DNA from 3 places in the Pseudomonas sp. HD57-3 genome. Region 2 is predicted to be linked to each of the others. Evidence: predicted binding sites of a transcription regulator. Region 2 holds the regulator's gene; each other region holds the start of a gene.

Region 1 (7,350 bases), 2.0 Mb from region 2:
AATCGAAAGCCAGTTCAAAATGCTGCTGCAAAGTGCCTTCAGCAAACTGGACCTGGTGAGCCGCGAAGAGTTTGACAGTCAGATGGTCGTGCTGGCGCGCACTCGCGCCCGGCTCGAGAGCCTTGAGGCGAAGGTGGCGGAGATGGAAGCGAAGCTGACGCCGCCGGCTGAGTGAGGCCTCATTCCAGCCCGCAACTGGCTGGAAGAATTTCGTTCATGCTTGTGCCACTGAGCAAACATGCATAACCTCGGGATACGCGAGTGTGTCCACTAAGGATGCGCAGGCCTTGGCCTCACCGAAGCCTGCAACTGAAAACCGTCTCCTCAAGACGGTTTTTTTTCGCCTCGAGATAGCTGCGACAATCGGTTTTCTGAGGAGTAGTCACAGTAACTGTTCAGCTCCCAGCCGTACGACCTGGGATTCAGATCAAGCGCAATGCACTAGCCGCTCTACTTGGTGACGGATGGAAGCTCCTCTCTCAATTTCATCTTTTCGCAAATCGTAAGTCGACTGAAGATTCATCCAGAACTCAGGTGTGGTGTTGAGGTGGATGGCCAGCCTGATTGCCAGATCGGCGCAGATCCTGAGTTGGCATTTCACAAGCTTCTCGATCTCGGTTTCAGGCCAGTTTGTGGGCATGGCCAAGTCCATGACCGTCACGCCCAACGGCTCCATGAATTCCTTATTCAGAACCTCCCCCGGATGAATCGGGCGCATACCATTGCGGTCCATTTTTCGCCTCCAAAGGCTGCATTGAGCGGCCAAACTGGAGCATCCGATTCGGCTATTCAAGACCTCCGCCACCGTTTCGCCGACGTCCTACAACCATCAAAGCATGGCCCTACAAGAATCACCTCTCGCGCCCGATTACGTGATTTTTTACTTGTAGTTACGCTCGTGGCCATCACCTACGCTGATCGATCCAACACGTCGAGTTCAGAAGGATCAAATTGATTGCCAGACATTCTGGTTCTGGACTACCTCTTGTCTGATTTGCTCACACAAAAAGAAAACACGCTAGTTCAGCACCCAGATGGCAGTTACATCTTTGGTGCGATCCCCGACATGCCAAAATTCGGCTTGCCAGGTGGGAAGATTTATTTGCGAATAGGTATTCACCGCCGAGCGAATAGTGGTTTGGCGTAGTACACATATGGGAAGCGCACAGAGCCGATTTGCTCAAGCATGGTTGCCAGACTGTCGATGGGGTAGCAGCGATTGTTGCGAAAATGATCGTCCCAGGAGCGCAAATCTATTGCGAGTTCAAAGAACAGCGATGCGGAAACAGGGTCGCGGTACTGAGAACATCCATGGGAACACTGATTCTTGAACCGCGACACGAGCGCGCCACAGGATTTGGTTACTTCGTGGTGACTTGGTACCCGCAAAAGCGCGCACATGGCACGTTGGTGGGGCAGATACCACGAGCACCATCCAATCAGAAATAAAAAAGGCGTCCGAAGGACGCCTTTTGAATATTTTTGAGGAGTAGTCGCAGCGATTCTTTAGCTCCCGGCTTTAAATCCATGGGTTCAGAATCCGACAGGCTATCCCGTCGTCACTACTTCAGAGAAACCAGCTTTCTCTGCTGCCAAAAATGCGGGGGAGCTTTTGCTGGTGCCCAGTCCCGACGAATGCGCAGTTGCAGTCCTCGAACGGAATGATCCGTCAATGCCGGCCGTGAGTCAACGCTCCAATTCAGGGAAGCAGTGACACTGCCGTCAGGTCTTGATACGTCTTGTAAACCTCAATTCATACACTGAAACCCGGCTCAACTACCCTTCAAAAACCCGCAGGAAGCGGCCCCTCGATTCAACTCAAGGAACGACCATGTCCCTCGCCATCGTCCATAGCCGCGCCCAGATTGGCGTGGATGCTCCCGCCGTCACCGTCGAAGTTCACCTCGCCAACGGCTTGCCCTCGCTGACCATGGTCGGCCTGCCCGAAGCGGCGGTGAAGGAGAGCAAGGACCGGGTGCGCAGTGCGATCATCAATTCCGGGCTGCAGTTTCCGGCGCGGCGGATCACGTTGAATCTGGCGCCGGCGGACTTGCCCAAGGATGGTGGGCGCTTCGACCTGGCGATTGCACTGGGGATTCTGTCGGCGAGTGTGCAGGTGCCAACGTTGACGCTGGATGACGTGGAATGCCTCGGTGAGCTGGCGTTATCCGGCGCAGTGCGGGCGGTGCGTGGGGTGTTGCCAGCGGCGCTGGCAGCACGCAAGGCCGGGCGGACGTTGGTGGTGCCACGGGCGAATGCCGAGGAGGCTTGTCTGGCGTCGGGGCTGAGGGTGATTGCGGTGGATCATCTGCTGGAGGCCGTGGCGCATTTCAATGGGCATACACCGGTCGAGCCGTATGTCTCGGATGGGCTGATCCATGCCGCCAAACCTTATCCCGACCTGAATGAAGTACAGGGCCAACTGGCCGCCAAACGGGCGCTGCTGATTGCCGCCGCCGGTGCGCACAACCTGCTGTTCAGCGGGCCACCGGGGACGGGCAAGACGTTGCTGGCCAGTCGATTACCGGGGTTGCTGCCACCGCTGGCCGAGAGTGAAGCGCTGGAGGTGGCGGCGATTCAATCGGTTGCCAGTGGCGCACCGTTGACCCACTGGCCACAGCGCCCGTTTCGCCAGCCGCATCACTCGGCCTCTGGCCCGGCACTGGTCGGTGGCAGCTCAAAACCACAACCCGGCGAAATCACCCTCGCCCATCATGGTGTGCTGTTTCTCGATGAACTGCCCGAATTTGATCGCAAGGTGCTCGAGGTGCTGCGCGAACCGCTGGAATCCGGCTGCATCGTGATCGCCCGTGCCAAGGAACGGGTGCGGTTTCCCGCGAGATTCCAGTTGGTGGCGGCGATGAATCCCTGTCCCTGTGGATATCTTGGCGAACCGAGCGGCAAGTGCTCATGCACGCCGGACATGGTGCAGCGCTATCGCAACAAACTGTCGGGGCCGTTGCTGGATCGGATCGATCTGCACCTGACGGTGGCGCGGGAGGCGACAGCACTGAACCCTGCGGTAAAACCGGGAGAGGACAGCGCCAGCGCGGCCACGCTGGTCGCCGAGGCCCGCGAGCGTCAGCAAAAACGCCAGGGCTGCGCCAATGCGTTCCTCGATTTGCCGGGACTGAAGAGGCACTGCAAGTTATCCACAGCCGATGAAACCTGGCTGGAGACGGCGTGCGAAAGACTGACTTTGTCGCTGCGCTCGGCGCATCGACTGCTCAAGGTCGCGCGGACGTTGGCGGATCTGGAGAAGCGCGCGGATATCAGTCGCGAGCATCTGGCCGAAGCGTTGCAGTATCGACCGGCGACTCAGTAAGTGCCGAGGTCGTGGCGGGCCCAAACGCAAGCAGGCTCGCTCTCACAGGTCCAACAAAAACCCTGTGGGAGCGAGCCTGCTCGCGATCGCTATTTCAGAGGCGCCTCAACGGAAGCGGTCGACCTCTTGGCGCAGGTCGGCTGCCAGACCTTCCAGCTCCTTGGCGGTGATTGCCAGGTTCGACACCACTTCGCGCTGCTCGCTGTTGGCCATCGCGATGCTCTGCAGATTGCTGCTCAACAGCGTCGCGGTGCTGCTCTGTTCCTGGGTCGCGGTGGTGATCGCCGCAAACTGTTGCCCTGCCGAACGGCTCTGCTCATCGATCCGCGCCAGCGCCGAAGCGACGTTGGCGTTACGCGACAGGCCTTCCTGCATCAGCACGTTGCCTTGTTCCATGGTGCTGATTGCGTTGCCGGTTTCCTGCTGAATGCTGTGGATCATGCCGGAGATTTCGTCCGTCGCCTGACGGGTGCGGGACGCCAGATTGCGCACTTCATCGGCCACCACGGCAAAGCCGCGACCTTGTTCACCGGCACGGGCCGCTTCGATGGCAGCGTTGAGCGCCAGCAGGTTGGTCTGCTCGGCAATCGAGGTGATCACGCTGACGATGCCGCCGATTTCCTGGGAGCGCTGACCGAGCGTGTTGATCACGGTGGCCGTGGTGTTCAGTGCGCCGGCAATCTGCTCCAGCGAGGAAGACGCTTCTTCCATCGACGTGCGACCGATCTGAGTCTGCTGGGCATTTTCCTGGGCCAGACGCTGGGTGTTGCCCATGTTGTCGGCAATGTTCAGCGACGTGGCGGAGAACTCTTCAACGGCGCCGGCCATGCTGGTGATTTCGCCAGACTGTTGCTCCATGCCTTCATAGGCGCCACCAGACAGCCCGGACAGGGCTTGAGCCCGACGGTTGACCTCTTCCGAGGCGCGGCGGATGTGCTCGACCATGGTCGACAGGGCCTGGCTCATCTGGTTGAACGCGCGAGCCAACTGGCCAATTTCGTCGTTGCTCGACACGCTCAGACGTACGCTCAGATCACCGGCACCCAAGGCTTCGGCCTGACGGACCAGATCACCCAGCGGCGCCAGCTTGCTGCGCAGCAACCAGACCACGGAACCGACCGCCAGCAGCATCGCCAGCAGACTGCCGATGGCCAGCTGAGTGCCGACGCTCCATGTAACTGCGCGGATCTCGGCTTTCGGCATGCTCGCCACCACCGACCACGGGCCGCCTTCGAACGGCACGGCGATGCTGTAGAAGTCTTCGGACTTGTCGCTCCAGAACTGTCCTTTACCCGGCGCTTTCGCCAGACCGTTGATCACAGGAACCGCTTGATCCAGCGCCTGCACACCGGCCGGCGCGACCAGCCACTGGTTCTTTTCGTCCAGCAGCGCCAGCGAGCCGGTCTGGCCGATACGGAAGCGCTTGAGATTGGCGAACTGGGCGTTCTGCGCGTCGGTGTAATCGAAGCCGACGAACAACACCGCGATCACCTTGCCGCTGCTGTCACGCACCGGGGTGTACTGAGTCATGTAGGAACGATCGAACAACAAGGCGCGCCCGACGTAACCCTGCCCCGCCATCAATTTCGCATAGGCCGGGTGGGCGTGGTCGAGCACGGTGCCGATGGCGCGGGTTCCGTCCTGTTTGCTCAAAGAAGTGCTGACGCGAATGAAGTCTTCGCCGCTGCGCACGAACAGCGTGGCGACACCCGCCGTCATCTGTTTGAACTCGTCGACTTCCTTGAAGTTGTTGTTCAACACTTCGCTGCCCAGGTGCAGGCCCGGGGTCTGGGTGCCCGCGACATTGACCGGCTCGCTCGGGTGAATGCTCAGACCCGCGCTAAAGCGCTTCTCGAACAGCCCGCTCAGGCGCTGGGTGCTTTCACGCAGCGTGCCGTGAAAAGTGCTCAGCTGATCGGCGAGCAGGCGTGCCTCGCTGGCCAGGTGTTCTTCACGGGTGGCGAGGTTGGCGGTGTCCAGCGAACGCAGGGCGAACACCGTACTGCCGCTGATGACTATCGCCAGTATCACGGCGAGCGCGAGGCCCAGCTGCGAGGCGATCCGAGCGCGAGGTTGAGACATGGACAGCTCCTGGCCGAGCCACGGGATCCTCCTTGATCCCGACTCGGAAATTTTCTAATAGTGGGGGTGAATAGTGGAGACCGGCACGACGGTTCCACATGCACGTATTCGGCGGTAAAACCGAATACTTGAGCGAACAGCAGGGTTATGGCGAAAGGCCGGCATTGTGCAGGCTCGAACGTTTCAGCTCAAGCGCGTGACCGCCGGCAGCGACATGGCGCGGACTTCGCCTTGCAGGAAGTCGCTGAGGCGGCGCAAACGTTCACCTCCCGGACGGGTCTTTGGCCACACCAGGTAATAATTCAGTCCGCTGGCGACCGCCGTCGGCCACGGCAGACTCAGGCGTCCTTGCGCAACGTCTTCAGCCACCATCAGCAGATCGCCCATGGAAACCCCATAGCCCCGAGCCGCCGCAATCATCCCCAGTTCCAAGGTATCGAACACCTGCCCGCCCTTGAGCGACACCTGATCCGACAGCCCCATGTGTTCCAGCCAGCTGCGCCAGTCCCGGCGATCCGGCGTCGGGTGCAGCAGCTCGGCGCTGGCCAGCCGCGCCACGTCCCACGGCTGATCGTTGAGCAGGTTCGGCGCGCCAACCGGAATCAGCTCCTCCGGAAACAGCAGGCTGGCTTCCCAGTCCGGCGGGAAATGCCCGTCACTGAGCAACACCGCGCAATCGAAGGGTTCGTTGTTGAAGTCCACCGAATCCACGTCCATCCACGCGCTGGTCAGTTGCACCTCGTTACCTGGCTGCAGATGACGAAAGCGACTGAGCCGCGCCAGCAACCAGCGCATGGTCAGGGTCGACGGGGCTTTCATGCGCAGGATGTCATCTTCGGCGCGCAAGGTATTGCAGGCCCGTTCCAGCGCGGCAAAGCCATCACGGATGCCCGGCAGCAGCAGGCGCGCCGACTCGGTCAGTTGCAGATTGCGCCCGCTGCGGTGGAACAAGCGGCAGGCGAAGTGCTCTTCGAGCGTACGGATGTGCCGGCTCACCGCACTTTGAGTGATCGACAACTCTTCGGCTGCCCGGGTGAACGAACTGTGGCGGGCCGCCGCTTCGAATGCGCGCAGGGCATACAAGGGTGGAAGACGACGGGACATGCACAACGCTCCAATGGCGGGATTGCGCCAACTTAGCAGAATCGCGGCAGGATGAGTTTTAATCATGCCACCCATCCTTTTTATCCCTTTGTGCAACCCGCGCCAAACCCTGAGAATCGACGGTCTCTTGCTCCCTCTTCTATAAGGATGTGAAAACATGCAGCGTCCTGTGCGTACCGAACTCTGGGCCATCCTGCGGCTGGCGGGGCCGTTGATCGCCTCGCAGTTGGCGCACATGTTGATGGTGCTGACCGACACCCTGATGATGGCCCGCCTCAGCCCCGAAGCGCTGGCCGGCGGTGGCCTGGGCGCGGCAAGCTATTCGTTCGTGTCGATCTTCTGCATCGGCGTGATTGCGGCGGTCGGCACCCTGGTGGCGATTCGTCAGGGCGCCGGCGACATCATCGGCGCCGCCCGCCTGACTCAGGCCGGGCTTTGGCTGGCGTGGCTGATGGCGCTCGGTGCCGGGTTGCTGTTGTGGAACTTGAAACCGGTGTTGCTGCTGTTCGGCCAGACCGAGACCAACGTCAACGCCGCCGGGCAATTTCTGATCGCCCTGCCGTTCGCCCTGCCCGGCTACCTGAGTTTCATGGCCCTGCGCGGTTTCACCAGCGCCATCGGCCGGGCAACGCCGGTGATGGTCATCAGCCTCGCCGGCACGGTGGCCAACTTCCTGCTCAATTACGCGCTGATCACCGGCATGTTCGGCCTGCCGAAACTCGGGCTGACCGGTATCGGCCTGGTCACGGCGATTGTCGCCAACTGCATGGCACTCGCACTGGCCTGGCACATTCGCCGGCATCCGGCCTATGACGCCTACCCGTTGCGCGAAGGCCTGT
Region 2 (7,350 bases):
TGGAGCTCGAGGACGAGCTGCGCAAGACCCAGTCGCGCATCGTCACCGCACAGGCCGAACTGAGCCTGCGTGGCGAAGCCGACGGCAACACCAATCGCCAGTTGTTCGCCGGGCTGCCGTTGACGGCCGGCCTGCCGCTGACCGCTGCCGAGCCGCTGACCGAACCGACCTACGAGGCTCCGGCCCGTCCGGCACCGGCGCCTGCAGCGGTTTCCGCTGGCGTCGACCCGCGTGCTCTGGACTCGATGCGTTTCGAACTCAACAGCCTGCGCGAACTGATGGAAGTGCAACTCGGCACTCTGGCCTGGAACCAGCTGCAAGGCAGCCGTCCGGCCCAGGCCAATCTGTACCGTCGTCTGCAACGCATCGGTTTGTCCGGCCCGCTGTCCCGTGATCTGCTGTCGATGATCACCGAGATCGACGAACCGCGTCAGGCCTGGCGCATGCTGCTGGCGCACCTGGCACGGATGATTGCCGTACCGGAAGTCGAGCCGCTGGAAGAGGGTGGGGTGATTGCCATGGTCGGTCCTGCCGGCATGGGCAAAACCACCACGCTGGCCAAACTGGCCGCCCGTTACGTGCTCAAGTACGGCGCGCAGAACATCGCGCTGGTGAGCATGGACAGTTTCCGTATCGGCGCGCAGGAGCAGCTCAAGACTCTGGGCCGCATCCTTAACGTTTCGGTGACCCACGTCGATCCGGGCCAGTCCCTGGTGCAGGCGCTGGATCCACTGCTGCGCAAACGCGTGGTGCTGATCGATACCGCCGGCCTGCAAGCCAGCGATCCTGCCCTGCGCATGCAGCTGGAAAGTCTGGCCGGTCGTGGCATTCGGTCGAAAAATTATCTGGTGCTGGCAACCACCAGCCAGAAACAGGTTCTAACCGCCGCTTATCACAGTTACAAGCGTTGCGGGCTGGCCGGGTGCATCCTGACTAAACTGGATGAGACGGCCAGCCTTGGCGAAGTGCTGAGCCTGGCGATCAGTCACGAACTACCGGTCGCCTACCTGACCGATGGGCCGCGTATTCCGGATGATCTGCATCTGCCGCGCCGTCATCAACTGGTCAGCCGCGCCGTCAGTGTGCAAATGCAGGAAGAACCCAGCGAAGAAGCCATGGCTGACATGTTCGCTGATATCTACCACAGTCCGACCAAGCAGGTTGGCTGAGGTAATGAACCGTTTTTGTACCTACATCGATGGTCTGCCATGCATTGTTCCGGTTGTGAACGCGCAGCCAGTAATGTGGCCTCCGTCTATGCAAGACAAGGTAAAGAAATAACATGGGCAGCATGCATCCCGTACAGGTGATCGCGGTGACCGGCGGCAAAGGTGGCGTCGGCAAGACTAATGTGTCAGTGAACTTGTCCCTGGCGCTGGCAGAGCTTGGCCGTCGGGTCATGCTGCTGGACGCCGACCTGGGGCTGGCGAACGTCGACGTTCTGCTGGGCCTCACACCCAAACGCACCCTGGCCGACGTGATCGAAGGCCGCTGCGAGCTGCGCGACGTGCTGTTGCAAGGCCCCGGCGGAATCCGCATCGTGCCCGCCGCTTCCGGCACCCAGAGCATGGTTCACCTGAGCCCGGCCCAGCATGCCGGCCTGATTCAGGCATTCAGCGACATCGGCGACAATCTCGACGTGCTGGTGATCGACACCGCTGCGGGTATTGGTGACTCGGTAGTCAGTTTCGTTCGCGCGGCCCAGGAAGTGTTGCTGGTGGTCTGCGACGAGCCGACCTCGATCACCGACGCCTACGCGCTGATCAAACTGCTCAACCGCGATTACGGCATGAACCGCTTCCGCGTCCTGGCCAACATGGCCCAGAGCCCGCAAGAAGGTCGCAATCTGTTCGCCAAGTTGACCAAGGTCACGGATCGCTTCCTCGACGTCGCCCTACAATACGTCGGCGCGGTGCCCTACGACGAAAGCGTGCGCAAGGCGGTGCAGAAGCAGCGTGCGGTCTATGAAGCCTTCCCGCGTTCCAAGTGCGCACTGGCGTTCAAGGCGATCGCACAGAAGGTCGACACCTGGCCGCTGCCCGCCAACCCGCGCGGCCACCTCGAATTTTTCGTCGAGCGCCTCGTGCAGCAAACGGCAGGACCTGTGCTATGACCGCCAGCGGTATGAACCTTTACAAAAAGTCGGCGCGTGACGCGCAGTACGAGCTGATCGAGCGTTACGCGCCACTGGTCAAACGCATCGCCTACCACTTGCTGGCGCGATTGCCGGCCAGTGTGCAGGTTGAAGACCTGATCCAGGCCGGGATGATCGGCCTGCTCGAAGTCTCGACCAAATACGACGCCAGCAAGGGCGCCAGTTTTGAAACGTACGCGGGCATCCGGATCCGCGGTGCGATGCTCGATGAAGTCCGTAAGGGGGATTGGGCGCCACGCTCGGTTCACCGCAATACCCGTATGGTCAGCGACGCGATTCGCTCGATTGAAGCTAAAACCGGCCGTGACGCTAAAGATCACGAAGTTGCGGCCGAACTCCAATTGAGTCTCGACGATTACTACGGGATTTTGAACGACACCCTGGGCAGCCGGCTGTTCAGTTTCGACGACCTGTTGCAGGACGGCGAACACGAAGGGCTGCACGAGGATGGCGCCAGTGCTCATCTGGAGCCGTCGCGCGATCTGGAAGACGAACGTTTCCAGGCCGCGCTGGCGGACGCGATTGCCAATTTGCCGGAGCGTGAGCGACTGGTGTTGGCGCTGTACTACGACGAAGAGCTGAACCTCAAGGAGATCGGTGAAGTCCTTGGCGTCAGTGAATCGCGGGTCAGCCAGTTACACAGCCAGTGCGCGGCCCGCTTGCGGGGGCGTTTGGGGGAGTGGCGAGCGCGCTGAAGGCAGTGTGGGGACACTGCGAACGAGGCTGGTGCGGTGGTGAACGGCACCGGTCTTGCTCTGTTGTGCTCCAGACAGTCATCGAGTGTTTTGCCGGATTGATTGAAATGGCGCGTCCAGGTGCTGGGCGCGTTTAAGACTGCTTGGAGGTCGAATTGAACAAAGACATGAAAATCCTCATCGTTGATGACTTCTCAACGATGCGGCGGATCATCAAGAACCTGTTGCGTGATCTCGGGTTCACCAACACCGTTGAAGCCGACGATGGCACCACTGCCATTCCGGTGCTCAACAGCGGCAGCATCGACTTTCTGGTGACCGACTGGAACATGCCTGGCATGACCGGTATCGACCTGCTGCGCCACGTCCGTGCCGATGAAAAGCTCAAGCACCTGCCAGTGCTGATGGTGACCGCTGAAGCCAAGCGCGAGCAGATCATCGAAGCGGCCCAGGCCGGCGTGAACGGCTATGTGGTCAAACCTTTCACGGCCCAGGCGTTGAAAGAAAAAATCGAGAAGATTTTCGAACGCATCGGCTGATGAACGCGCGGGGGAGCTATGGAGCATAACGAATCTTCACAGGGCGATTTTGAGTCGACCCTGAAAAAACACGCGGTCGAACTGGTCGAGAGCCTTGAAAAAGGCAAGTTCGGCGACGCTGTGCAACTGATCCATGAGCTCAATCAGACCCGTGACCGTGGCCTGTACCAGGAAGTGGGCAAGCTCACGCGTGAACTGCACAGTGCGATCGTCAATTTCCAGATCGATCCGCACATGCCGCAGGCTGAGGAAGTGTCGCAAATCACCGACGCTACCGAGCGCCTGGGCTACGTGGTCAAACTGACCGAAGCTGCCGCCAACCGCACCATGGATCTGGTGGAAAGCGCGACCCCTGTGGTCAATGGCCTGGCTGACGAAGCCCAGGCCTTGAGCGCCGATTGGAGCCGCTTCATGCGCCGTGAGGTCGGGGCTGAAGAGTTCCGTGAACTGGCGCGCCGGGTCGACGGTTTTCTGGCACGCAGCAGCGCGGACAACCGCGCGGTGTCGAGCAATCTGAACGACATTCTGCTCGCCCAGGATTACCAGGACCTCACAGGCCAGGTGATCAAGCGCGTGACCCAATTGGTCACCGAAGTCGAAAGCAACCTGCTCAAGCTCGTGCTCATGGCCAGCCAGGTGGACCGCTTTGCGGGCATCGAACATGACCGTGCGGCGATGCTTGCTGAAAAAGATCCACAAAAACATCTCTCGCAGGGTGAAGGTCCGCAGATTCATGCCGATAAACGAGAAGACGTTGTGTCCGGTCAGGACGATGTGGACGATTTGCTATCCAGCCTTGGATTTTGAGTTTTTTTGGGTTTTTAGACCTGTAGGAGCACCCCATTAATGAGCTTCGGCGCCGATGAAGAGATCCTTCAGGATTTCCTGGTTGAGGCCGGCGAGATTCTTGAGCAACTGTCCGAACAACTGGTCGAGCTGGAAAGCCGCCCGGATGACGCAGATCTGCTCAACGCAATTTTTCGCGGTTTCCACACTGTAAAAGGGGGCGCCGGCTTCCTTCAGCTCAACGAGCTGGTGGAGTGCTGTCACATCGCCGAAAACGTGTTCGACATCCTGCGCAAGGGTGAACGACGCGTCGATGCAGAACTGATGGACGTGGTGCTCGAAGCGCTGGACGCGGTGAACAGCATGTTCAGCGAAGTCCGCGATCGCAGCCCGATCACCGCCGCCACCCCGGAACTGCTGGCCGCCCTGGCGCGTCTGGCCGAACCGCAATCGGCGGATGAAGCCCCGGCTTCGCCTGTTGCCGAGATGATCGAAGAACTGGTCGTCGAAGGCGATTCGGGTGACATCACCGATAACGAATTTGAACAGTTGCTGGACTCGCTGAACGCCGTCAAGGCCGAAGCCGAAGCCCCGGCGGCTGCCGCTGCACCTGCTTCCACCGAAGCGGCCAGCGATGAAATCACCGACGCGGAGTTCGAGTCGCTGCTCGACCAGTTGCATGGCAAAGGCCAGTTCGCGGCCGACGCTGTGGCTCCGGCCGCTGCTGCACCGGCTGCTCCGGCGGCGGGCGACAGCTCGGACATCACCGACGACGAATTCGAAGCCTTGCTCGATCAGTTGCACGGCAAGGGCAACTTTGCCGTCGATGCACTGGAATCGGCAATTGCTTCGGTTCCTGCGACGGCTGCTCCGGCAGCGGCTGCGGCCGGTAGCGATCTGATCAGCGATCACGAGTTCGAATCGCTGCTCGACGATCTGCATGGCAAAGGCAAGTTCACTGACGTCGCCACCGGTGCCGTCGTGACTGCTGGCAATGCTTCGGCTGTTGCAACACCTGCTGCGAAGGCCCCGGCCGCTGCGGCAAAACCTGCTGCAAAAGCGCCTGAGCCGAAAGCCGAACCGGCCAAACCGGCTGCCGCTGCGGCACCGGCTCCGGCCCGTGCACCGGCGACTCCACCACCGGAAAAACCGGCGAGCGAAGCCGAGACCACCGTACGTGTGGATACCGCGCGTCTCGACGAAATCATGAACATGGTCGGCGAGCTGGTGCTGGTGCGTAACCGTCTGGTGCGCCTGGGCCTGAACAGCGGCGACGAGTCGATGCAGAAGGCCGTGTCGAACCTCGACGTGGTCACCGCCGACTTGCAGACCGCCGTCATGAAGACCCGGATGCAGCCGATCAAGAAAGTCTTCGGCCGCTTCCCGCGTCTGGTTCGCGACCTGGCACGTCAGCTCAAGAAAGAGATCAACCTGGAACTGGTGGGCGAAGAGACCGACCTCGACAAGAACCTCGTCGAGGCACTGGCCGACCCGCTGGTCCACTTGGTGCGCAACGCGGTCGACCACGGTATCGAGTCGCCGGAAGAACGTGAAGCTTCGGGCAAGGCCCGTGGCGGCAAGGTGATCCTGGCGGCCGAGCAGGAAGGCGACCACATCCTGCTGTCGATCTCCGACGACGGCAAAGGCATGGACCCGAACGTCCTGCGCGCCATCGCCGTAAAACGCGGTGTGATGGACAAGGATGCCGCCGATCGCCTGAGCGACACCGAGTGCTACAACCTGATTTTCGCCCCGGGTTTCTCGACCAAGACCGAGATCTCCGACGTGTCCGGCCGCGGTGTCGGCATGGACGTGGTGAAGACCAAGATTTCCCAGCTCAACGGTTCGATCAACATCTACTCGACCAAGGGCCAGGGCTCGAAGATCGTCATCAAGGTGCCGCTGACGCTGGCGATCATGCCGACCCTGATGGTGATGCTCGGCAATCAGGCGTTCGCGTTCCCGCTGGTGAACGTCAACGAAATCTTCCACCTCGACCTGTCGACCACCAACGTGGTGGACGGCCAGGAAGTGGTGATCGTGCGGGACAAGGCGCTGCCATTGTTCTACCTCAAGCGCTGGCTGGTCAGCTCCGCCGCTCACGAAGAGCAGCGCGAAGGCCATGTGGTGATCCTTTCGGTGGGCACCCAGCGGATCGGCTTCGTCGTCGATCAACTGGTCGGCCAGGAAGAAGTGGTCATCAAGCCATTGGGCAAGATGCTCCAGGGAACTCCGGGCATGTCCGGCGCCACCATCACCGGTGACGGCCGCATTGCACTGATTCTCGATGTTCCGAGCATGCTCAAGCGTTACGCCGCACGGCGTATTTGAATCCGGGGCGGCGGGGCGACAACGTCCCGCCGCACCTAATGGAGTGTTTATGGCAGTCAAAGTCCTGGTGGTGGACGATTCGGGTTTTTTCCGCCGCCGCGTCTCGGAAATTCTTTCAGCGGATCCGAGCATCCAGGTTGTCGGCACGGCAACCAACGGTAAAGAGGCGATCGATCAGGCCCTGGCCCTCAAGCCGGACGTGATCACCATGGACTACGAGATGCCGATGATGGATGGCATCACGGCCGTGCGGCACATCATGCAGCGCTGCCCGACGCCGGTGTTGATGTTCTCCTCGCTGACGCACGAAGGCGCCCGGGTTACCCTGGATGCGCTGGATGCCGGCGCGGTGGATTTCCTGCCGAAGAATTTCGAAGACATCTCCCGCAATCCGGAGAAGGTCAAGCAACTGCTGTGCGAGAAGGTTCACAGCATCTCGCGCAGCAACCGTCGTTTCAGTGCCTACAGTGCGCCGGCACCAGCCGCTGCACCTGCACCTGCGCCGACCCCAGCGCCGGCGCCGTCGAGCTTTGGCAGTCACAGCGCTCCGGCCCGTCCGGCACCTGCGCCTGCACCGACTCGCGCGCCAGCGGCCAGTGCTTCGTCGCCGGCCCCGAAACGCAAAAACTACAAGCTCGTGGCGATTGGTACGTCGACTGGTGGCCCGGTTGCCCTGCAACGGGTTCTGACCCAGTTGCCGGCCAACTTCCCGGCGCCGATCGTGCTGATCCAGCACATGCCGGCGGCCTTCACCAAGGCCTTCGCCGAGCGTCTGGACAAGCTGTGCCGCATCAGCGTCAAGGAAGCCGAGGATGGCGACATCCTGCGTCCGGGCCTGGCGCTG
Region 3 (7,350 bases), 2.7 Mb from region 2:
GTTCATGGCCGACATCTACAAGCTGGCGCGTCTGCGTCTGGCGGTCCGCGGTGTCACCGCTGTTTATGGTGGCGGTTTCTGTACCGTGACCGATCCGCGCTTCTTCTCTTATCGCCGTGCATCGCGCACTGGTCGCTTCGCCTCCCTTGTCTGGCTTGAGGCGCCCAGCCTCACAAATACTGTTTCTTTTTGACGGCGTCTGTTTACGTCATGCTGCGTTGCCGCTCCTCGCCATAGCGGGCTATGACTCGTCGCGGCGCCTTGCCTGACGAAAACAGCCACTCGCCAAAAGAGAAACGTATTTGCGAGGCTGGGCGCCCGCTAAGCTTGTCTGACCTGCATCAACTCCCTGACGCTTGAATCTTCCAGAATCGACCGCATCTATAGCGGTATCTGGCAGGTTTCTTTATTCAGGATGGTTTTTTAGGTCCGGCCTGCTCAAAAGGAAGGTGACCCATGCGTATAGACCGTTTAACCAGCAAATTGCAGTTGGCGTTGTCCGATGCCCAATCCCTGGCTGTCGGCCACGATCATCCGGCCATCGAGCCGGCGCATTTGATGCAAGCCATGCTTGAACAGCAGGGTGGTTCGATCAAACCCCTGTTGATGCAGGTGGGCTTCGACGTCAACAGCTTGCGTAAAGAGCTGACCAAAGAGCTCGATCAATTACCGAAAATCCAGAACCCGACCGGCGACGTGAACATGTCGCAGGATCTGGCGCGTCTGCTCAACCAGGCCGACCGTCTGGCCCAGCAGAAGGGCGACCAGTTCATTTCCAGCGAGCTGGTGCTGCTCGCCGCGATGGACGAGAACAGCAAGCTTGGCAAGTTGCTGCTCGGCCAGGGCGTGAGCAAAAAAGCGCTGGAGAACGCGATCAACAACCTGCGCGGTGGCGAGGCGGTGAATGACGCCAACCACGAAGAGTCGCGTCAGGCGTTGGATAAATACACCGTCGACCTGACCAAGCGCGCCGAAGAAGGCAAGCTCGACCCGGTGATCGGCCGTGACGACGAGATCCGTCGCACCATTCAGGTTCTGCAACGCCGCACCAAGAACAACCCGGTGCTGATCGGCGAGCCTGGCGTAGGTAAAACCGCGATTGCCGAGGGGCTGGCCCAGCGCATCATCAATGGTGAAGTGCCGGATGGCCTGCGTGGCAAACGTCTGCTGTCCCTCGATATGGGTGCGCTGATTGCCGGTGCCAAGTATCGCGGCGAGTTCGAAGAGCGCCTGAAAGCGCTGCTCAACGAGCTGTCGAAGCAGGAAGGGCAGATCATTCTGTTCATCGACGAACTGCACACCATGGTCGGCGCCGGCAAGGGCGAAGGCTCGATGGACGCCGGCAACATGCTTAAACCGGCCCTGGCCCGTGGTGAGCTGCATTGCGTCGGCGCGACCACGCTCAACGAGTACCGCCAATATATAGAGAAGGACGCGGCCCTCGAGCGGCGCTTCCAGAAAGTGCTGGTGGACGAGCCGAGCGAAGAAGACACCATCGCGATCCTGCGTGGCCTCAAGGAGCGTTACGAGGTTCACCACAAGGTGGCGATCACCGACGGCGCGATCATCGCGGCGGCCAAGCTCAGCCATCGCTACATCACTGACCGGCAGTTGCCGGACAAGGCGATCGACCTGATCGACGAAGCGGCCAGCCGCATCCGCATGGAGATCGACTCCAAGCCGGAAGTGCTGGATCGTCTGGAACGGCGCCTGATTCAACTAAAGGTGGAATCTCAGGCGCTGAAGAAAGAAAGCGACGAAGCGGCGATCAAGCGCCTGGAAAAACTCCAGGAAGAAATCGTCCGTCACGAGCGTGAGTATTCGGATCTGGAAGAAATCTGGAACTCGGAAAAAGCCGAGGTGCAGGGTTCTGCGCAGATTCAGCAAAAGATCGAACAGTCCCGTCAGGAACTGGAAGCCGCGCGCCGTAAAGGCGACCTGAACCGCATGGCCGAGTTGCAGTACGGGGTGATCCCGGATCTGGAGCGCAGCCTGCAAATGGTCGACCAGCACGGCAAGAGCGAAAACCAGTTGCTGCGCAGCAAGGTGACCGAAGAGGAAATCGCCGAAGTCGTTTCGAAATGGACCGGTATTCCGGTGTCGAAAATGCTCGAAGGCGAGCGCGACAAGCTGATGAAGATGGAAAGCCTGTTGCACCAACGCGTGATCGGCCAGGACGAAGCAGTGGTTGCCGTGGCCAACGCGGTGCGGCGCTCCCGTGCCGGGTTGTCCGACCCGAATCGTCCGAGCGGCTCGTTCATGTTCCTCGGCCCGACCGGTGTCGGTAAAACCGAGTTGTGCAAGGCGCTGGCCGAATTCCTCTTCGATACGGAAGAGGCGATGGTGCGGATCGACATGTCCGAGTTCATGGAGAAACATTCCGTGGCTCGGCTGATCGGTGCGCCACCGGGCTACGTCGGCTACGAAGAGGGCGGTTATCTGACTGAAGCGGTACGGCGCAAGCCTTACTCGGTGATCCTGCTGGACGAAGTCGAGAAGGCGCACCCGGACGTGTTCAACATCCTGCTGCAGGTGCTGGAGGATGGTCGCCTGACCGACAGCCACGGCCGCACGGTGGACTTCCGCAATACCGTGATCGTCATGACCTCCAACCTCGGTTCGATGCAGATCCAGGAACTGGTAGGCGATCGTGAAGCACAACGGGCAGCGGTGATGGATGCGATTTCCACCCACTTCCGTCCGGAGTTCATCAATCGGGTCGACGAAGTGGTGATCTTCGAGCCATTGGCGCGGGATCAGATCGCAGGCATTACCGAGATCCAGCTGGGCCGTCTGCGCAGTCGTCTGGCCGAGCGCGAGCTGAAGCTGGAGCTGAGCCCGGAAGCGATGGACAAGCTGATTGCCGTCGGCTACGACCCGGTCTATGGCGCACGGCCGCTGAAGCGGGCGATCCAGCGCTGGATCGAGAACCCGTTGGCGCAGTTGATCCTGTCGGGACGTTTCCTGCCGGGCGAGACCGCGACCGGCGTCGTGGAGAACGACGAGATCACGTTCAACTGACCCTCGACGGTGTTGAAGTAATCAAGGCCTCGCACTGCGAGGCCTTTTTTTTCGTTAGGCTGTTGAACTCAAAGGAAAAGGCTTGTAAAGTGCGCCCCGCAGTCAGTCACCAACACGGTTTCAGCTCACTGGGCAGAAATCTGAAATAAGTTGCAAATCATTAACTTGAAAGCAATTTAGGGGGTTGACAGAGGTGTTCTAGGTTGTAGAATAGCGCGCCTCAGACACACGAACGCAGCGATGCGAAAACGGTGTCGAGAAGCTGCAAGTTTCACCGTTGTAAATTGAAATATGTAGTTCCGTGATAGCTCAGTCGGTAGAGCAAATGACTGTTAATCATTGGGTCCCAGGTTCGAGTCCTGGTCACGGAGCCAATTTCAAGCCGGGGTATAGCGCAGTCCGGTAGCGCGCCTGCTTTGGGAGCAGGATGTCAGGAGTTCGAATCCCCTTACCCCGACCATTTTTGGGTCGTTAGCTCAGTTGGTAGAGCAGTTGGCTTTTAACCAATTGGTCGTAGGTTCGAATCCCACACGACCCACCATTTTTGAAACCAGTTAACGCTGGGATCGAATCTTAAGATCAGAGGCCAAAAGCGCTGATCGAAGAAGGCGATCTTTGAAAGGTCGCCTTTTTTTTACCGGGGTATAGCGCAGTCCGGTAGCGCGCCTGCTTTGGGAGCAGGATGTCAGGAGTTCGAATCCCCTTACCCCGACCATATTAAAAATCCTCGTATCGAAAGATACGGGGATTTTTTTTGCCCTCCGGAAATGTTTCATTCAAGTCGTCATACAACTTGCCGATAGCCCGCTAACTAAAGGGGCCTGCCATCGATCGCCCCTTGCATCCGGCCAATACAAGAAAAAGGGCGTTCGTCATGTTGCTTCGTCAGTTGAATATTGCTCCCCGTGCCGCCCTGGGCTTTGCCCTGATCGCGGTGCTGGTGGCGTTGCTCGGGGTGTTTGCGCTGGGGCAGATGTCGAGCATCCGCGACAGTGAAGTGGCGGTGGAGACACAGTGGCTGCCGAGCATTCGCGGCGGCGACGAGATTCGCGAGATCATGCTGCGCATCCGCACCATCTCCCTGCGCATGGCGCTGGATCAGGATCCGGCCAACATCGCCACGTACCGCAGCCAGATGGACACCCGCGACAAGGAGCTGAGCGAAAAAATCGCCGCCTACGACCGGCTGGTAACAACCCCGGAAGGGCAGCAGTTGTACGATCAGTTCAAGAAAACCTTTGCTGCCTACCGCACCGGCATCGCCCAGTCGTTCACCCTCGCCGAGCAAGGCAAGCGCGATGAGCTGACCAAGCTGCTGCTGGTCGACATGAAAACCGTGGTCGACGGCTCCGGCAAACAACTCAATGACCTGGCCGACCTGTTCGCCCGCCAGGTCGCCGCCGAAAGCCAGAACTCTGCCGCCCATTACGAAACCTCGCGCACCATCGTAAGTCTGTTCATCGCTCTGGCGGCGTTGGCAACCGTGGCCCTGGCCATGTTGCTGACCCGCAGCATCGTCCGTCCCCTGAGCGCCGCCGTCGACGCTGCTGAACACGTCGCCAGAGGCGATCTGACCCGTCCGATCGAAACCCACGGCAACGATGAGGTCAGCCGGTTGCTCAAGGCGTTGGCGACCATGCAGCAGAACCTGCGCGAAACCCTGCAGGGCATCAGCGGCTCGGCCACGCAACTGGCGACCGCTTCCGATGAACTGAGCGCGGTTACCCATGACAGCACGCAAGGGCTGCAACAACAGAACAACGAAATCGAACAGGCTGCCACCGCCGTTAACGAGATGACCACGGCGGTCGAGGAAGTTGCCCGCAATGCGGTGTCGACGTCCGACGCCACCCGCCAGTCCAGTGAATCCGCGCAGTTGGGCCAGGAGCGGGTCAGCGAAACCGCCGGCGCCATCAACGCCCTGGCCAGCGAAGTCGAACACACCGGCGAGCTGGTGCAATCACTGGCCAATCAGTCGCAGGACATCGGCAAAGTGCTGGACGTGATCCGAGCGATCGCCGAACAGACCAACCTGCTGGCGCTCAACGCTGCCATCGAAGCGGCCCGGGCCGGGGAGAGTGGACGCGGGTTTGCGGTGGTCGCCGACGAAGTCCGCGCACTGGCTTATCGCACGCAACAATCGACCCAGGAAATCGAGCAGATGGTGCAGGGCATGCGCAGCGGGTCGAGCCTGGCGCTGGAGTCGATGCAGGCCAGTGCCTCGCGCGCTGCCACCACGTTGGTGCTGGCCGAGCGGGCCGGTGAAGCGTTGCAGACGATCACGGCCTCGGTAAACGAAATCCACGAGCGCAATCTGGTGATCGCCAGCGCCGCCGAAGAACAGGCGCAAGTGGCGCGTGAAGTGGATCGCAATCTGGTGAACATTCGCGATCTGTCGGTGCGTTCGGCGGCGGGTGCCGATCAAACCAACGCGTCGAGCCATGAACTGTCGCAACTGGCCAACGCCCTGCAAGGCATGGTGCGGCGCTTCCAGCTGTAATCATGCAGGCGTGAAAAAGCCGCGCTTCTCGTCAGAGAAAGCGCGGCTTTGTTTTGTCGGGCGTCTGAAAAATCAGGCACCGTCCTGGTCTTTCAGGTGTTCGAACAGACCTTTCGGCATTTTCTTGCCATTGGCTTCGAAGTTGGCTTTGACGTTGTTGTACGCCTCTTGCTCGTCGATGAAGCCGTCGTGGTTGGTGTCGATCTTGTCGAAGTCGGACTTCGGCGCGACCTTCAGGAACTCGGCGCGCGAAACCTTGCCGTCGCCATCGGTGTCGGTCTTGGCCATCGACGCATCGCCGCATTTGCCTTCACCGCATTTGCCTTCCGGGGTTTTTACCGAGGTTTCGGCCGAAGCGACCATGTAGCCCTGGGCCAGCGGTTGTGCGGCGAACACCGAGCCGGACAGCATCAGGCCGCCGGCCAGTACGGCACCGACCAGGCCAAGGGAGTTTTTGCCGATTTTCGAAGTACGGGACATTGCATTCTCCTTCGGTTGCACTGCGCAACCACACGTTAAGGGCGATCAAGCCGGAGCAGGTGTGCTCGGGTGTGGCCATTAAGCGGTGGCGGTGTATCGCGTCTGTGTCGAGGAGCGGGGCGTTTGTAAGCGAAGGTGGGGAAAGCGAGGGCAGATACAGTAGAAAACAAAACACCGTGAGGGCGAGCCCGCCCCCACGGTGTTTTTTACATCAGTGCAGCTTCAGGCGCGGCTCGGTGCCGCGTCCGATCTTGCTGCCCAGCATCAGCATCGCCGTGCGGAACGGCCCGTACAGCGCCATCTGGTGCATGCGGTACAGCGACACGTAAAACATCCGCGCCAGCCAGCCCTCAAGCATCACGCTGCCGGTCAGGTTGCCCATCAGGTTACCCACCGCCGAAAAACGCGACAGCGAAATCAGCGAGCCGTAGTCGGTGTACTTGTACTCCGGCAGGGTCTTGCCTTCGATCCGCAGTTTCAGCGATTTGGCCAGCAGCGACGCCTGTTGGTGCGCAGCCTGGGCCCGTGGTGGAACGTTGCGATCCGAGCCCGGTTGCGGGCAGGCGGCGCAGTCACCGAAGGCGAAAATGTTTTCGTCGCGGGTGGTCTGCAGCGTTGGCAGCACTTGCAGCTGATTGATGCGGTTGGTTTCCAGACCGTCGATGTCCTTGAGGAAACCCGGTGCGCGGATCCCGGCAGCCCAGACTTTCAGACTGGCCTTGATCTCGTTGCTGTCGGCGGTGATCAGGCTGTCGGCGGTGACCTGGCTGACCGAGGCATTGGTCATCACGTTGACCCCGAGTTTCTCCAGAGTCTTGTGTACCGGCCCGCTGATCCGCTCCGGCAGGGCTGGCAGCACTCGTGGCCCGGCTTCGATCAGGGTGATGTGCATGTTTTCCGGTTTGATCCGGTCCAGACCGTAAGCCGCGAGCTCATGGGCGGCATTGTGCAGCTCGGCCGCGAGCTCGACACCCGTGGCACCGGCACCGACGATGGCCACGCTGATCTGCTGGACCACATCAGTCTGCCCGGCGTGAGCACGCAGGTAGTGGTTGAGCAGTTGCTGATGGAAGCGCTCGGCCTGTTTGCGGGTGTCGAGGAACAGGCAGTGTTGCGCGGCGCCCTGGGTGCCGAAATCGTTGGTGGTGCTGCCGACCGCGATCACCAGCGAGTCGTAGGGCACTTCCCGCGCCGGGACCAGCTCAACGCCGTTTTCGTCGTAGGTGGCAGCCAGCTGGATCTTCTTCTGCTCACGATCGAGTCCGCTCATGCGCCCCAGCTGGAACTCGAAGTGGTTCCATTTGGCCTGGGCGACATAGTTGAGTTCGTCTTCGGAAGAGTTCAGCGAT

Evidence for each region. The regulator FliA, encoded in region 2, starts transcription of late flagellar genes. The targets are predictions, from matches to a motif close to CTAAAGTTTNNNNNNNNNNNGCCGNTAA.
Region 1: the regulator FliA is predicted to act here: its motif matches at 5,513-5,540, upstream of AC0R79_RS29565 (methyl-accepting chemotaxis protein).
Region 3: the regulator FliA is predicted to act here: its motif matches at 3,797-3,824, upstream of AC0R79_RS26105 (methyl-accepting chemotaxis protein).

What each region holds. Positions count from the first base shown of each region.
Region 1 is NZ_CM148568.1:6,480,051-6,487,400, forward strand. It holds gene AC0R79_RS29550 (accessory factor UbiK family protein) at 1-175, shown strand, start outside; gene AC0R79_RS29555 (HigA family addiction module antitoxin) at 428-733, opposite strand; gene AC0R79_RS29560 (YifB family Mg chelatase-like AAA ATPase) at 1,832-3,325, shown strand; gene AC0R79_RS29565 (methyl-accepting chemotaxis protein) at 3,431-5,407, opposite strand; gene AC0R79_RS29570 (LysR substrate-binding domain-containing protein) at 5,591-6,511, opposite strand; gene AC0R79_RS29575 (NorM family multidrug efflux MATE transporter) at 6,669-7,350, shown strand, end outside.
Region 2 is NZ_CM148568.1:2,005,046-2,012,395, forward strand. It holds gene flhF (flagellar biosynthesis protein FlhF) at 1-1,169, shown strand, start outside; gene fleN (flagellar synthesis regulator FleN) at 1,283-2,113, shown strand; gene fliA (RNA polymerase sigma factor FliA) at 2,110-2,850, shown strand; gene AC0R79_RS09055 (chemotaxis response regulator CheY) at 3,018-3,389, shown strand; gene AC0R79_RS09060 (protein phosphatase CheZ) at 3,408-4,196, shown strand; gene AC0R79_RS09065 (chemotaxis protein CheA) at 4,236-6,506, shown strand; gene AC0R79_RS09070 (protein-glutamate methylesterase/protein-glutamine glutaminase) at 6,556-7,350, shown strand, end outside.
Region 3 is NZ_CM148568.1:5,755,142-5,762,491, reverse strand. It holds gene pgeF (peptidoglycan editing factor PgeF) at 1-193, shown strand, start outside; gene clpB (ATP-dependent chaperone ClpB) at 457-3,021, shown strand; tRNA gene AC0R79_RS26125 (tRNA-Asn) at 3,320-3,395, shown strand; tRNA gene AC0R79_RS26120 (tRNA-Pro) at 3,405-3,481, shown strand; tRNA gene AC0R79_RS26115 (tRNA-Lys) at 3,487-3,562, shown strand; tRNA gene AC0R79_RS26110 (tRNA-Pro) at 3,660-3,736, shown strand; gene AC0R79_RS26105 (methyl-accepting chemotaxis protein) at 3,896-5,521, shown strand; gene AC0R79_RS26100 (HvfA family oxazolone/thioamide-modified RiPP metallophore) at 5,594-6,001, opposite strand; gene AC0R79_RS26095 (NAD(P)/FAD-dependent oxidoreductase) at 6,213-7,350, opposite strand, start outside.